Regions from separate parts of the Pantoea anthophila genome, predicted to be linked through region 2. Evidence: predicted binding sites of a transcription regulator. Region 2 holds the regulator's gene; each other region holds the start of a gene.
What was found. Region 2 encodes sigma-54, which starts transcription at its own class of promoters, with help from an activator protein. Its sites were predicted from a motif close to GTTGGCACANNTTTCGCTNT; they were not measured.
Positions count from the first base shown of each region.

Region 1: the regulator sigma-54 is predicted to act here: its motif matches at 2,268-2,287, upstream of glnK (P-II family nitrogen regulator).
Region 3: the regulator sigma-54 is predicted to act here: its motif matches at 2,738-2,757, upstream of glnA (glutamate--ammonia ligase).

Region 1 is NZ_CP110473.1:2,952,846-2,957,642, reverse strand. Features, by position in the region: gene OJ965_RS16385 (SmdA family multidrug ABC transporter permease/ATP-binding protein) at 1-312, shown strand, start outside; gene OJ965_RS16380 (SmdB family multidrug efflux ABC transporter permease/ATP-binding protein) at 305-2,080, shown strand; gene glnK (P-II family nitrogen regulator) at 2,339-2,677, shown strand; gene amtB (ammonium transporter AmtB) at 2,712-3,998, shown strand; gene tesB (acyl-CoA thioesterase II) at 4,047-4,797, opposite strand, start outside.
Region 2 is NZ_CP110473.1:3,520,672-3,525,468, forward strand. Features, by position in the region: gene kdsC (3-deoxy-manno-octulosonate-8-phosphatase KdsC) at 1-304, shown strand, start outside; gene lptC (LPS export ABC transporter periplasmic protein LptC) at 301-873, shown strand; gene lptA (lipopolysaccharide ABC transporter substrate-binding protein LptA) at 848-1,399, shown strand; gene lptB (LPS export ABC transporter ATP-binding protein) at 1,405-2,130, shown strand; gene rpoN (RNA polymerase factor sigma-54) at 2,179-3,612, shown strand; gene hpf (ribosome hibernation promoting factor) at 3,634-3,921, shown strand; gene ptsN (PTS IIA-like nitrogen regulatory protein PtsN) at 4,072-4,551, shown strand; gene rapZ (RNase adapter RapZ) at 4,599-4,797, shown strand, end outside.
Region 3 is NZ_CP110473.1:97,459-102,255, reverse strand. Features, by position in the region: gene yihX (glucose-1-phosphatase) at 1-434, opposite strand, end outside; gene typA (ribosome-dependent GTPase TypA) at 645-2,468, opposite strand; gene glnA (glutamate--ammonia ligase) at 2,907-4,316, shown strand; gene glnL (nitrogen regulation protein NR(II)) at 4,455-4,797, shown strand, end outside.

The DNA.
Region 1 (4,797 bases), 570 kb from region 2:
CTGCTGCTGAATGCCGAAATCCTGATTCTGGATGACGCGCTTTCTGCGGTGGATGGCCGAACCGAACATGAAATTCTGCATAACCTGCGCATCTGGGGAGAGGGACGCACGCTGATTATCAGCGCGCACCGCTTATCGGCGCTGACGGAAGCCAGTGAAATTCTGGTGATGCAGCAGGGCAGCGTCGCCCAGCGCGGCGACCACGATACGCTGAGCGGAACGCCCGGCTGGTATCGGGATATGTTCCGTTATCAGCAGCTGGAAGCCGCACTGGATGATGATGAAAATGAGAAAGGAGTGCCGCATGGCTAAGTCTGCCCGCTTGTGGCCTACCCTGAAGCGCCTGCTGAGCTACGGTAAGCCCTGGCGTAAATCCCTGTCGCTGGCCGTCGGCCTGCTCTGGATCGCGGCCGCTGCTGAGGTGACCGGACCGGTGCTGGTCAGCTACTTTATCGACAATCTGGTGGCGAAACATCAGATGCCCTGGGGGCTGGTCGCCGGCCTGCTGGTCAGTTTCATTCTGCTTCAGCTACTGGCCGCCGCGCTCCACTACTGGCAGGCGCTGTTATTCAACCGGGCGGCGATCGGCGTGGTGCAGCGGTTACGCAGCGATGTGATGAATGCCGCGCTCTGTCAGCCGCTGAGCGCCTTCGATACCCAGCCGGTCGGTCAGATTATTTCACGCGTGACCAACGACACCGAAGTGATCCGCGATCTCTACGTCACGGTGGTCTCAACCGTGCTGCGCAGTGCCGCGCTGGTCGGGGCCATGATGGTGGCGATGTTCAGCCTTGACTGGCGCATGGCGCTGGTGGCGATGATGATCTTCCCGCTGGTGCTGATGGTGATGGTGATCTATCAGCGCTTCAGCACGCCGATTGCCCGCCGGGTTCGCGGTTATCTGGCCGACATTAACAACGGCTTTAACGAAGTAATCAGCGGCATGAGCGTGATCCAGCAGTTTCGTCAGCAGGCCCGCTTCGGCGAGCGGATGGGCGAGGCCAGTCGCTCTCACTACCTGGCGCGGATGGAAACACTGCGTCTCGACGGCTTTCTGCTGCGCCCGTTGCTGAGCCTCTTTTCCGCAATGGTGCTGTGCGGCCTGCTGGTCCTGTTCAGCTTCTCCGTGCCCGGCGTTTTTGAAGTCGGTGTGCTTTATGCCTTCATCACCTATCTGGGACGCCTGAATGAGCCGCTGATTGAGCTGACCACACAGCAGTCGATGTTGCAGCAGGCGGTGGTCTCCGGTGAGCGCATCTTCGAACTCATGGATGCCGCGCAGCAGCAGTATGGCGACAGTCAGCAGCCGCTGGCTTCCGGCCGCATTTCGCTGAACAATCTGAGCTTCGCCTACCGTGAAAACCGCGATGTACTCAGTGACATTAATCTTGAGGTGGCGCCACGCGAATTTGTGGCGCTGGTCGGACATACCGGCAGCGGCAAAAGCACGCTGGCAAACCTGCTAATGGGCTACTACCCGGTGACGCGCGGTGAAATCCGCATTGATGACCGGCCGATTGGGCATCTGAGCCATAGCGTGCTGCGACACGGGATCGCCATGGTGCAGCAGGACCCGGTGGTGCTGGCGGATACGCTGCTGGCCAATGTCCGGCTGGGCCGTGATATCAGCGAAGAGGCGGTCTGGACGGTGCTGGAACAGGTCCGGCTGGCGCCCCTGGCGCAGGCTCTGCCGGAGGGGATTCACACCCGGCTGGGTGAGCAGGGGAATAACCTGTCTGTCGGGCAGAAGCAGCTGCTGGCGCTGGCGCGGGTGCTGGTCGATCTGCCGCAGATACTGATTCTGGATGAAGCCACGGCTAATATTGACTCCGGCACGGAACAGGCGATTCAGCAGACGCTGGCCAGGCTGCGTCAGCACAGCACGCTGGTGGTAATTGCTCACCGTCTCTCCACCATTATCGACGCCGACAAAATCCTGGTCCTCCATCGCGGCCGGGTGGTCGAGCAGGGCACGCACCAGCAACTGCTGGCGATGCAGGGCCGCTACTGGCAGATGTATCAGCTTCAGCAGGCCGGGGATGATCTCGCGTCGGGCGTGCCTGCCACCGCGGAAGCCTGACCTGCACCTTTTTTGCGCAGCTTTATCGGACTAATCTGTATAAATGCACTCCTTTGACGCCTGAAGCACCAAAGGAGTGCATCCCGATGCGCTGACCGGCTTTCTCCTTTTCCCCCTTTTCAGAGCCACTGCAGAGCCTCACCTTGCTCCATCCCGCCTGACCCACTGATTATCACCGCTTTTACTAACTGGCACAGCCTTTGCTTATCTCCCTGTGTGTCCGTAAACGTTACCTATTTACTCGCTGGAGGGGATCCAATGAAGCTGGTTACCGTCGTAATTAAGCCATTCAAGCTGGAGGATGTGCGTGAAGCTTTGTCCTCTATCGGCATTCAGGGACTGACCGTCTCCGAAGTGAAAGGGTTTGGCCGCCAGAAGGGGCACGCCGAGCTCTATCGGGGCGCAGAGTACAGCGTGAACTTCCTGCCGAAAGTCAAAATTGATATCGCTATTGCCGACGATCAGCTGGACGAAGTTGTGGATGTTATCAGTAAAGCGGCTTACACCGGAAAAATTGGCGACGGTAAAATTTTCGTGGCTGAACTGCAGCGCGTCATTCGTATTCGTACCGGCGAGACCGACGAAGCCGCTCTGTAATTACGACTCAGTATTGTGATGGGATGGAATAAAAATGAATAAAGTTCTGACTAAGCTGGGCCTGACCAGCCTGGCACTGTTACCATCGCTCGCGATGGCTGCGCCTGCCGTTGCGGACAAGGCTGACAACGCATTTATGATGATTTGCACCGCGCTGGTGCTGTTTATGTCAATTCCAGGGATTGCGCTGTTTTACGGCGGTCTGATTCGCGGTAAGAACGTGCTGTCGATGCTGACGCAGGTGGCCGTCACTTTCTCGCTGGTGTGCGTCCTGTGGATGGTCTACGGCTATTCACTGGCGTTCAGCGAAGGTAACGCCTTCTTTGGCGGATTTGGCTGGGCCATGCTGAAGAATATCCAGCTGACCGCGGTAATGGGCAGCTTCTATCAGTATATCCACGTTGCATTCCAGGCCTCATTTGCCTGCATCACCGTGGGCCTGATTGTGGGTGCCATTGCAGAACGCATCCGTTTCTCAGCCGTACTGATCTTCGTCGGTGTCTGGCTGACGCTGGCTTACCTGCCTATCGCGCATATGGTATGGGCAGGCGGTTTCCTGGCGCAGGATGGCGCGCTGGACTTCGCCGGCGGTACCGTCGTGCATATCAACGCCGCGGTAGCGGGTCTGGTGGGCGCGTATCTGGTTGGCAAACGTGCCGGCTTTGGTAAAGAAGCTTTCAAACCTCATAATCTGCCGATGGTCTTCACCGGCACCGCGATCCTCTATGTAGGCTGGTTCGGCTTCAACGCCGGTTCTGCCTCAGCAGCAAACGAAATTGCTGCACTGGCGTTCCTGAACACCGTTGTGGCAACGGCGGGTGCCGTACTCTCATGGACCTTTGGCGAATGGGCGGTGCGCGGTAAGCCTTCTCTGCTGGGCGCCTGTTCAGGCTTTATCGCCGGACTGGTCGCGATTACCCCAGCCTGTGGTTATGTTGGCGTCGGCGGTGCACTGATTATCGGTCTGGTTGGCGGACTGGCGGGTCTGTGGGGTGTGACCTCTCTGAAGAAATGGCTGCGTGTGGACGACCCCTGCGATGTGTTCGGCGTGCACGGCGTCTGCGGCATTGTTGGCTGTATCCTGACGGGCGTGTTTGCCTCCTCTTCACTGGGCGGCGTCGGTTATGCGCAGGGTGTGACCATGGGCCATCAGGTCTGGGTTCAGCTCTTCAGCGTCGGCGTCACAATCGTCTGGTCTGGCGTGGTGGCCTTCATCGGCTTTAAACTGGCCGATCTGATTGTCGGTCTGCGCGTACCGGAAGAGCACGAACGCGAAGGTCTGGATGTTAACAGCCACGGCGAGAACGCTTACAACCAGTAATGCGTGAGAGTATAAGCAGTGAAAAAGGGCGAGCTATCGCCCCTTTTTTTATTCGCTTCGCTGGCGCATCACCCCTTCCTGCACCGTAGAGGCGACCAGCACCCCCTGCTGATTGTAAAACTCACCCCGTACGAATCCCCTGGCACCTGACGCTGAAGTACTTACCACGCTGTAGAGCAGCCACTCGCTGAAGTCGAACGGACGATGGAACCACATTGAGTGATCGATCGTGGCGACCTGCATATCCGCCTCTAAAAATCCTTTGCCGTGCGGCTGCAGCGCAACCGGCAGGAAATTGAGATCCGACGCATAGCCGAGCAGATACTGATGGATGCGCAGATCGTCAGGCAGCGGACCGTTGGCCCGGATCCAGACCTGGCGCTCAGGCTTGTCCACATGCCCGCGCAGCGGATTGTGAATCTGCACCGGGCGGATCTCCAGCGGACGTTCCGCGATAAATATCTCCCGCAGTTTTTCCGGCAGCATGTGCGCCATCTTCTGCGCCATCGCCTGTTCCGTGACCAGATTTTCCGGTCCTGCCACCTGTGGCATCGTATTCTGATGCTCAAAGCCACTTTCCGGTGACTGGAATGAGGCAGTCATATAAAAAATGGGCTGACCATTCTGTATTGCACTGACCCGACGGGCGCTGAAACTTTTGCCGTCACGCAGGGTTTCGACGTCGTAGATAATCGCTTTCTGGCTGTCGCCGGGCCGCAGAAAGTAGCTGTGAAAGGAGTGAATCGTCCGATCGGTCGCGACGGTTTGCTTTGCGGCATAGAGCGCCTGACCCACCACC
Region 2 (4,797 bases):
AACGCTCGGCATCCGTCATCTTTATCAGGGACAATCGGATAAGCTTTTGGCCTATCGCGAACTTCTGGATAAACTGTCTCTTTCCGACGACCAGGTCGCCTATATCGGCGATGACCTGATCGACTGGCCGGTCATGGCGAAGGTGGGATTCAGCGTGGCGGTGGCGGATGCACATCCCATCCTGTTGCCGCGCGCAGACTATGTTACCCGTATCGCCGGTGGACGCGGTGCGGTTCGTGAAGTCTGCGATCTGATCTTAATGGCGCAGAACAAATTTGAGGATGCCAAAGGGCAATCAGTATGAGTAAAAGCAGGCGTTGGATAACGCTGATTCTGACCTTGATTGCACTGGTTTTGATCGGCTGGAATCTTACCAATAAGGATGACGATGGGATGCCCGTCGGGACAGACAGTCAGTCTCCGACCTACACCAGTGCGGATTCGCACACGGTGGTTTATAACCCGCAGGGCGCGCTGTCCTATAAACTGGTCTCAGACAAAGTGACCTATTTCTCGGATGACGAACTGAGCTGGTTCGAGCATCCGGTGATGACCACCTATGATGAGAACAAAATCCCGACCTGGACGTTACGCGCGGATAAGGCAAAGCTCACTAAAGATCGTATGCTTTATCTTTATGGCCATGTTGAGCTCAACACGCTGACGCAGGATTCTCAGCTGGAGCGGATCAAAACAGATAACGCGCAGATCAATCTGGTGACCCAGGACGTTACCTCGGATGACCAGGTGACATTGTATGGCCGCAGCTTTAACTCCACCGGCATGAAAATGCGCGGCAATTTACGGACAAAAAACGCCGAGTTAATCGAGAAGGTCAAAACCTCTTATGAAATTCAAAATGAACAAAAATAGCCTGAAGCTTTTACTGGCCAGCGTGCTGCTGGCGACCAGCGTTCCAGCGCTGGCCCTGACCGGTGACTCGGACAAACCCGTTAATATTGACTCGCAGAATCAGGCGCTGGATTTACAGGGCAATGTCGCGACCTTTACCGGCAACGTCATTGTGACGCAGGGCACCATCAAAATTACGGCAGATAAAGTCGTGGTCACCCGTCCGGGCGGCGACAGTAAGAAAACCATCGTCGATGCCTACGGTAATCCTGCCACCTTCTATCAGATGCAGGACAGCGGCAAACCGGTTCAGGGCCATGCCGCAAAACTGCATTACGAACTGGCTAACGATTTCGTTGAACTGACCGGCAATGCGTTTATTGAGCAGCAGGACAGCAATATCAAAGGCGATCGCATTACCTACCTGGTGAAAGAGCAGAAGATGCAGGCTTTCAGCCAGGGCCAGAACAAGCGCGTCACTACCGTACTGGTGCCGTCGCAACTTCAGGATAAAGCGTCGTCCAACAGCGAGAAGAAGAGTAACTGATAGCTATGGCCACATTAATCGCAGAAAACCTGGCGAAGGCCTATAAAGGCCGTCGCGTGGTAGAAGATGTCAGTCTGCAGGTGAAATCCGGCGAGATTGTCGGCCTGCTGGGCCCGAACGGTGCCGGTAAAACCACCACGTTCTACATGGTGGTCGGCATCGTGCCGCGTGACGCGGGCCGTATCGTGATTGACGATGAAGACATCAGCATCCTGCCGCTGCATGCGCGTGCGCGTCGTGGCATCGGCTATCTGCCGCAGGAGGCTTCCATTTTCCGTCGCCTCAGCGTTTACGATAACCTGATGGCGGTGCTGCAGATCCGTGACGATCTGACCGAAGAGCAACGCCAGGATCGCGCCCGCGAGCTGATGGAAGAGTTCCACATTGAGCACCTGCGCGACAGCATGGGCCAGGCCCTCTCCGGCGGCGAACGCCGCCGTGTTGAGATCGCGCGTGCGCTGGCCGCCAATCCTAAGTTCATTCTGCTGGATGAGCCTTTTGCCGGTGTTGACCCTATCTCCGTTATCGACATTAAGAAGATCATTGAGCATCTGCGTGACAGCGGCCTCGGCGTACTGATTACCGACCATAACGTGCGTGAAACGTTAGCGGTCTGTGAGCGGGCCTATATCGTCAGCCAGGGCCACCTGATCGCGCACGGCACACCCAATGAAATTCTTGCGGATGAGCAGGTTAAGCGGGTTTATTTGGGTGAAGAGTTCAGACTCTGATAAGGTGTCGTTAAGACCGCTATTTACCTGGGAACTATCATCCTGTCTATGAAGCAAGGCTTACAACTCAGGTTCAGCCAACAGCTGGCAATGACTCCCCAACTGCAGCAGGCGATTCGTCTGCTGCAGCTCTCTACGCTTGAACTCCAGCAGGAGCTACAGCTGGCGCTGGAAAGTAATCCCCTGCTTGAGCAGACGGACCCGCACGACGAGATTGACTCCCGGGACGCTGCAGAAGCGGAGGCGCTGGATACCCGCGAAGCGCTTGAGCAAAAAGAGATGCCCGATGAACTGCCGCTGGATGCCACCTGGGATGAGATCTACACCGCTGGCACACCTTCCGGCACCGGAACGGACTATCAGGATGATGAGCTACCGGTCTACCAGGGTGAAACGACGCAGTCCCTGCAGGATTATCTGATGTGGCAGGTCGGCCTGACGCCGTTCAGTGATACCGATCGCGCGATTGCGACCTCTATCGTCGATGCTATCGATGACACCGGATATCTCACCGTTTCGCTTGAGGAGATCCTCGACAGTATCGGCAATGACGAGCTGGAGGTGGATGAGGTTGAAGCGGTGCTGAAACGCATCCAGCGCTTTGACCCGATTGGCGTGGGTGCGCGCGATCTGCGCGACTGCCTGCTGGTTCAGCTGTCACAATATGCGCCCGACACGCCCATGCTGGCCGAAGCACGTCTGATTGTCAGTGAGCATCTCGACCTGCTGGCCAACCACGACTTCCGTAGCCTGATGCGGGTAACGCGCCTCAAAGAAGAGGTGCTGAAAGAGGCGATGCTGCTGATTCAGTCGCTGGACCCGCGTCCCGGCCAGTCGATCAACACCGGCGAACCGGAATATGTGATTCCCGATGTGCTGGTGCGCAAGGTTGGCAGCCGCTGGACGGTTGAACTCAACGCCGACAGCCTGCCCCGCCTGAAGATCAATCAGCACTATGCGGCGATGGGCGGCACCACGCGTAACGACAGCGACACGCAGTTTATTCGCAGCAACCTGCAGGAAGCACGCTGGCTGATTAAGAGTCTGGAAAGCCGCAATGATACACTGCTGAAAGTGACGCGCTGTATCGTTGAGCAGCAGCAGGCGTTTTTCGAGCAGGGGGAAGAGTTTATGCGCCCGATGGTCCTGGCTGATATCGCTCAGGCCGTTGAGATGCACGAATCAACTATCTCCCGCGTGACCACGCAGAAGTATCTGCACAGTCCGCGCGGTATTTTTGAACTGAAGTACTTTTTCTCCAGCCACGTCAACACGGAAGGGGGCGGCGAAGCCTCCTCTACCGCGATTCGTGCGCTGGTGAAAAAATTAATTTCGGCGGAAAATCCAGCCAAACCCTTGAGCGACAGTAAACTGACCTCCATGTTGTCCGATCAGGGGATCATGGTGGCACGGCGTACCGTCGCAAAATATCGTGAGTCTTTATCCATCCCGCCATCGAACCAGCGTAAACAGCTGGTTTGACAGAAATGAGAAGGAAGACCTATGCAGCTGAACCTGACCGGGCAACACGTTGAAATTACGCCACCACTGCGTGAATTCGTCAGTGCTAAATTTGCCAAACTGGAACACTATTTTGAGCACATCAATCAGGTCTATATTGTCCTGAAAGTTGAGAAAGTCATGCAGGTGGCTGACGCAACACTCCACGTTAACGGTGGCGAGCTGCACGCCACGTCGGAAGCGGAAGATATGTACGCGGCGATTGACGGGCTGATCGACAAGCTCGCCCGTCAGCTGACTAAACATAAAGATAAACTGAAAAAACACTAACCTTCATGCTGGCTACGCGCGCCTGGCGCACTGAGCCGACAGGATGGGGCGGATAATCCGCCCCGTTTTGTCATCTGGCAGGCGTCATTTTCCGTCACGTCAGAAGACGCCGGCGGTGAATGGCCTGGTGAACCCGCAAGTGAAACGATAATGAACAACGATCTTACACTGGAATTGAGCACGGTGCTTTCGCCTGACTGCACACGCAGTGGCGTACACTGCCAGAGCAAAAAACGTGCGCTGGAAATCATCAGCGAACTGGCCGCTAAGCAGCTCAACCTGCCGCACCAGACGCTTTTCGAAGCGATCCTGACGCGTGAGCGTATGGGCAGTACCGGTATCGGCAACGGGATAGCGATCCCGCACGGCAAGCTGGAGGAGGATACGCTGCGCGCGGTCGGGGTCTTTATCAGCCTCGAACAGCCGATTGCGTTTGATGCCGTCGATAACCAGCCGGTCGATCTGCTGTTTGCCTTACTGGTTCCGGCTGACCAGTGCAAAACACACCTGCACACCCTTTCACTGGTGGCAAAGCGTCTGGCCGATAAAACGGTCTGCCGCCGGCTGCGCGCTGCGCAGAGTGATGAAGAGCTTTATGCCATTATTACGGAAAACCAGACAGAGCTGTAACGCGTCTTTACCGGCCGGGTGCCGGTTTTAAAACGGGAGAGAAGGTCATGGTGCTGATGATCGTTAGCGGTCGTTCAGGCTCGGGGAAGTCAGTGGCACTCCGTGCGCTGGAGGATATGGGGTTCTACTGTGTTGATAACCTGCCGGTGGTGCTGCTGCCGGAGTTAGCGAACTCACTGGCAGAGCGGAATATTTCGGCGGCGGTCAGCATCGACGTGCGCAATATGCCTGAATCCCCCGAAATTT
Region 3 (4,797 bases), 490 kb from region 2:
CGGGCTTCCGGCTTCCGCATGCCCAGCTCCTGTGACAGGTAGAGCTTGTCAGCCGCCTGCTGCACGTCGGGGTACTGCGTTGGCCAGAAGGCGCAGTGCAGCTTATTGGTATTGGAGAGGATCACGACCCGATGCCCCTCCAGCCGCAGCCGGTTCATCAGCGCCAGCGTTTCCGGACGCACGTCAACGAACACCGCCTGCCAGCCCGCGGCAAACTGTTCATAGCTGAGAGCGATCTCCAGCTTTTCGCAGAGGGCCAGCGCAAAATCTTCATCGCTGATCTCACCGCGTTCATGCTGTTCGAACGCCTCATCCATCCGGAAATGGCTTTGCAGTGAGGCCAGCGGCACACGGCTAAGGTCACTCCAGACGCCCAGCACGCGGTTAAAGTCGATATCGATAATCACATTGCCTAAATCAAAGATATACAGCATGGTGCGCCTCCTTCGGTTCCCTGGAGTATTCACTCTAGCGGCAAAAACGCAGGCTGAACAGCCAGCACCGGAGAGAAAAGCGTAAACGGCAGCGGGTGGGCAAAAAGCGTGTCACAGCAGACAATAATTGGCTGGCCCGGCGGGCAGGCGCGGAATCGCAGGCAAAAAAAAGCCCCGCATGGCGGGGCTCTTTATTACGCTAAAGCGTGATTACGCGTCTTTAGGACCACGTGAAGCACGTTTACGGTCGTTTTCGGTCAGATGGCGTTTACGGATACGCACTGACAGCGGAGTCACTTCTACCAGTTCGTCATCATCGATGAACTCGATAGCCTGCTCCAGCGTCATTTTCTGCGGTGGAACCAGGGTGGTGGCTTCATCTGTACCGGAAGCACGCATGTTGGTCAGCTTCTTACCGGTCAGACAGTTCACGGTCAGGTCGTTAGAACGGCTGTGAATACCGATGATCTGGCCTTCATAGACTTCTGCACCGTGACCCAGGAACAGCTTACCGCGATCCTGCAGACCGAACAGGGCGAACGCAACCGCTTTACCCTGACCGTTAGAGATCAGGACGCCGTTCTGACGCTGACCCACTTCGCCCTGACGAATGTCGTCGTAGTGGCTGAAGGTGGAGTAAAGCAGACCGGTACCGGAAGTCATGGTCATGAATTCGTTACGGAAGCCGATCAGACCACGGCTTGGGATCACGTAGTCAAGACGTACGCGGCCTTTACCATCCGGATCCATGTTTTTCAGGTCGCCTTTACGCTCGCCCATGGCTTGCATAACGGAACCCTGATGCGTTTCTTCGATATCCAGCGTGACGTTCTCGAATGGCTCCTGTTTACGGCCTTCGAATTCACGGAAGATAACTTTCGGACGGGATACCGCCAGTTCGAAACCTTCACGACGCATGTTTTCGATCAGAACAGATAGATGCAGCTCACCACGACCTGAAACGCGGAATGCGTCCGAGTCTTCGGTTTCTTCAACGCGCAGTGCCACGTTGTGAACCAGCTCTTTGTTCAGACGCTCCAGGATCTGGCGCGACGTCACGTACTTACCTTCTTTACCGCAGAACGGTGAGGTGTTGACGTTGAAGAACATGGTTACGGTAGGTTCATCGACGCTCAGGGCTGGCAGCGCTTCCACATTCTGCGTGTCACAGATGGTGTCAGAGATGTTCAGCTCACCCAGACCGGTGATAGCAATGATATCGCCCGCTTCAGCCAGATCGCTGTCGATACGCTCAAGACCCAGGTGAGTCAGGACTTTGCCGACTTTACCGTTACGGGTTTTGCCTTCGCTATCGATGATAGTGACCTGCTGGTTAGGCTTCACTTTACCGCGCTTGATGCGGCCGATGCCGATCACGCCCAGGTAGTTGTTGTAGTCCAGCTGCGAGATTTGCATCTGCAGTGGCGCTTCAACTTCAACCTGCGGAGGTGAAACGTGGTCAACGATGGCCTGGTACAGCGGGGTCATATCGTCAGCCATGTCGGTGTGGTCAAGACCTGCAATACCATTCAGCGCAGAGGCGAAAATGATAGGGAAGTCGAGCTGCTCATCAGTCGCATCCAGGTTAACGAACAGGTCAAACACCTGATCCACAACCCAATCCGGACGTGCGCCCGGGCGGTCTACCTTGTTGATAACCACAATCGGCTTCAGACCATGCGCGAACGCTTTTTTGGTCACGAAGCGGGTTTGCGGCATAGGGCCATCCATCGCATCTACAACCAGCAGCACCGAGTCCACCATGGACATGACGCGCTCAACTTCACCACCGAAGTCGGCGTGTCCTGGGGTATCAACGATGTTGATACGGTAGTCATTCCACTTAATGGCGGTGTTTTTTGCGAGGATGGTAATCCCACGCTCTTTCTCCAAATCATTGGAGTCCATCACGCGCTCGGTTGCTTCGGTACGGGCATCAAAAGTACCGGATTGTTGCAGCAGTTTGTCAACCAGGGTGGTCTTTCCATGGTCAACGTGCGCGATGATGGCGATGTTACGCAAATTTTCGATCACAGCTTTGCCTCAGGCATTAGAAATAGCGCGCTATTGTACACGGATTAAGCGGAAGACTGAACACGATCACACTTTTCACTGAAAGATTATTGCATTGACGCAAATTCGCACTGTTCCCGGTGCAGAAAATGCACTAAGTTGGTCCTATGCACCAAATTGGTGCCTGTAAATTCACTTTCAGCACTGTTATGGTGCACTAAAACCATCGTGGTGCAGCCGCATTACGACAAAAAGGTGCATCATAAGGCGATTTAAGCAACATCAAAAAAGTTGGCACAGAATTCGCTTTATCTGTAACAAGCGTAAACGCCAGTCAGATGTCGGTTGAAGAGCGTGCCGGAAAAGAGTGGTCAGGAATTCCCTTTCCCGCCACGCCCTCCGGAAACGACGTTTCCTCGCCATGTAGATAATGAAAGACCATTTCCAGGAGAGTTGAGTATGTCCGCTGAACACGTTCTCTCGATGATGAACGAGCATGAAGTTAAGTTTGTTGACCTGCGTTTTACCGATACCAAAGGTAAAGAACAGCACGTTACGATCCCTGCTCACCAGGTTAACGCTGACTTCTTCGAAGAAGGCAAAATGTTCGATGGTTCGTCTATCGGCGGCTGGAAAGGCATCAACGAATCAGACATGGTGCTGATGCCTGACGCTACCACGGCGGTCATGGATCCTTTCTTCGAAGATTCTACGCTGATCATCCGTTGTGACATTCTCGAGCCAGGCACCATGCAGGGCTACGACCGCGATCCACGTTCTATCGCCAAACGCGCTGAAGATTTCCTGCGCTCTTCCGGTATCGCCGATACCGTCCTGTTTGGACCAGAACCTGAATTCTTCCTGTTCGATGACATCCGTTTCGGTTCATCGACTTCCGGCTCACACGTTGCTATCGACGATATCGAAGCGGCATGGAACACCGGTAAAGAGTACGAAGGCGGTAACAAAGGTCACCGTCCAGGTCTGAAAGGCGGCTACTTCCCGGTTCCACCGGTTGACTCATCACAGGACATCCGTTCTGCCATGTGTCTGACCATGGAGCAGATGGGTCTGGTGGTTGAAGCGCATCACCACGAAGTGGCGACCGCAGGTCAGAACGAAGTGGCGACCCGCTTCAATACCATGACCAAAAAAGCTGACGAAATTCAGATCTACAAATATGTCGTTCACAACGTCGCGCATGCTTACGGTAAGACCGCGACCTTTATGCCGAAGCCAATGTTTGGCGACAACGGTTCAGGCATGCACTGCCACATGTCACTCTCTAAAGGTGGCCAGAACCTGTTCGCGGGCGATAAGTACGGCGGCCTGTCTGAAATGGCGCTGTTCTACATCGGCGGTATCATCAAGCACGCTAAAGCGATCAACGCCCTGGCGAACCCGACCACCAACTCCTACAAGCGTCTGGTTCCGGGTTACGAAGCACCGGTTATGCTGGCTTACTCTGCCCGTAACCGTTCTGCGTCTATCCGTATCCCGGTAGTGGCCAGCCCGAAAGCGCGTCGTATTGAAGCGCGCTTCCCGGATCCAGCGGCTAACCCATACCTGGCGTTCACCGCACTGCTGATGGCTGGCCTTGATGGCATCATCAACAAAATCCACCCTGGCGATGCGATGGATAAAAACCTGTACGACCTGCCACCTGAAGAAGAAGCTGAGATTCCAAAAGTTGCAGGCTCGCTGGAAGAAGCGCTGAATGCACTGAACGAAGATCGCGAGTTCCTGACCCGCGGTGGTGTCTTCACTGATGAATCTATCGATGCTTACATCGAACTGCGTAAAACTGAGATGGACCGCGTTCGCATGACGCCACACCCGGTTGAGTTCGAGCTGTACTACAGCGTTTAACTGATCAGACGTTTTTGTTGCCGTGGAAACTTTTAGCCCATCTTCGGATGGGCTTTTTTCTCCGCGAATTCACCGTTCATTCTCCCGCTTTTCGGCTTAAACACCAGAACGCACCTATTTAGTGCAGAGGAACGTTGTATGGCAACTGGCTCTCTGCCCGACGCCGGGCAGATTCTCAACGCTTTAATCAACAGTATTTTGTTGGTGGATAACGACCTGGTTATTCATTACGCCAACCCGGCGGCGCAGCAATTACTGGCGCAGAGCTCACGCAAGTTGTTCGGCACGCCGTTACCGGATTTAACCGGCTACTTTTCGCTGAATATTGAGGTGATGCGCGAGAGTCTTGAGGCTGGCCAGGGATTCACTGACAGTGAGGTCACGCTGGTAGTCGATGGTCGCGCACATATTATGTCGCTGACCGCACAGCGTTTACCCGATGGCTTGATTCTGATGGAAATGGCGCCGATGGATAACCAGC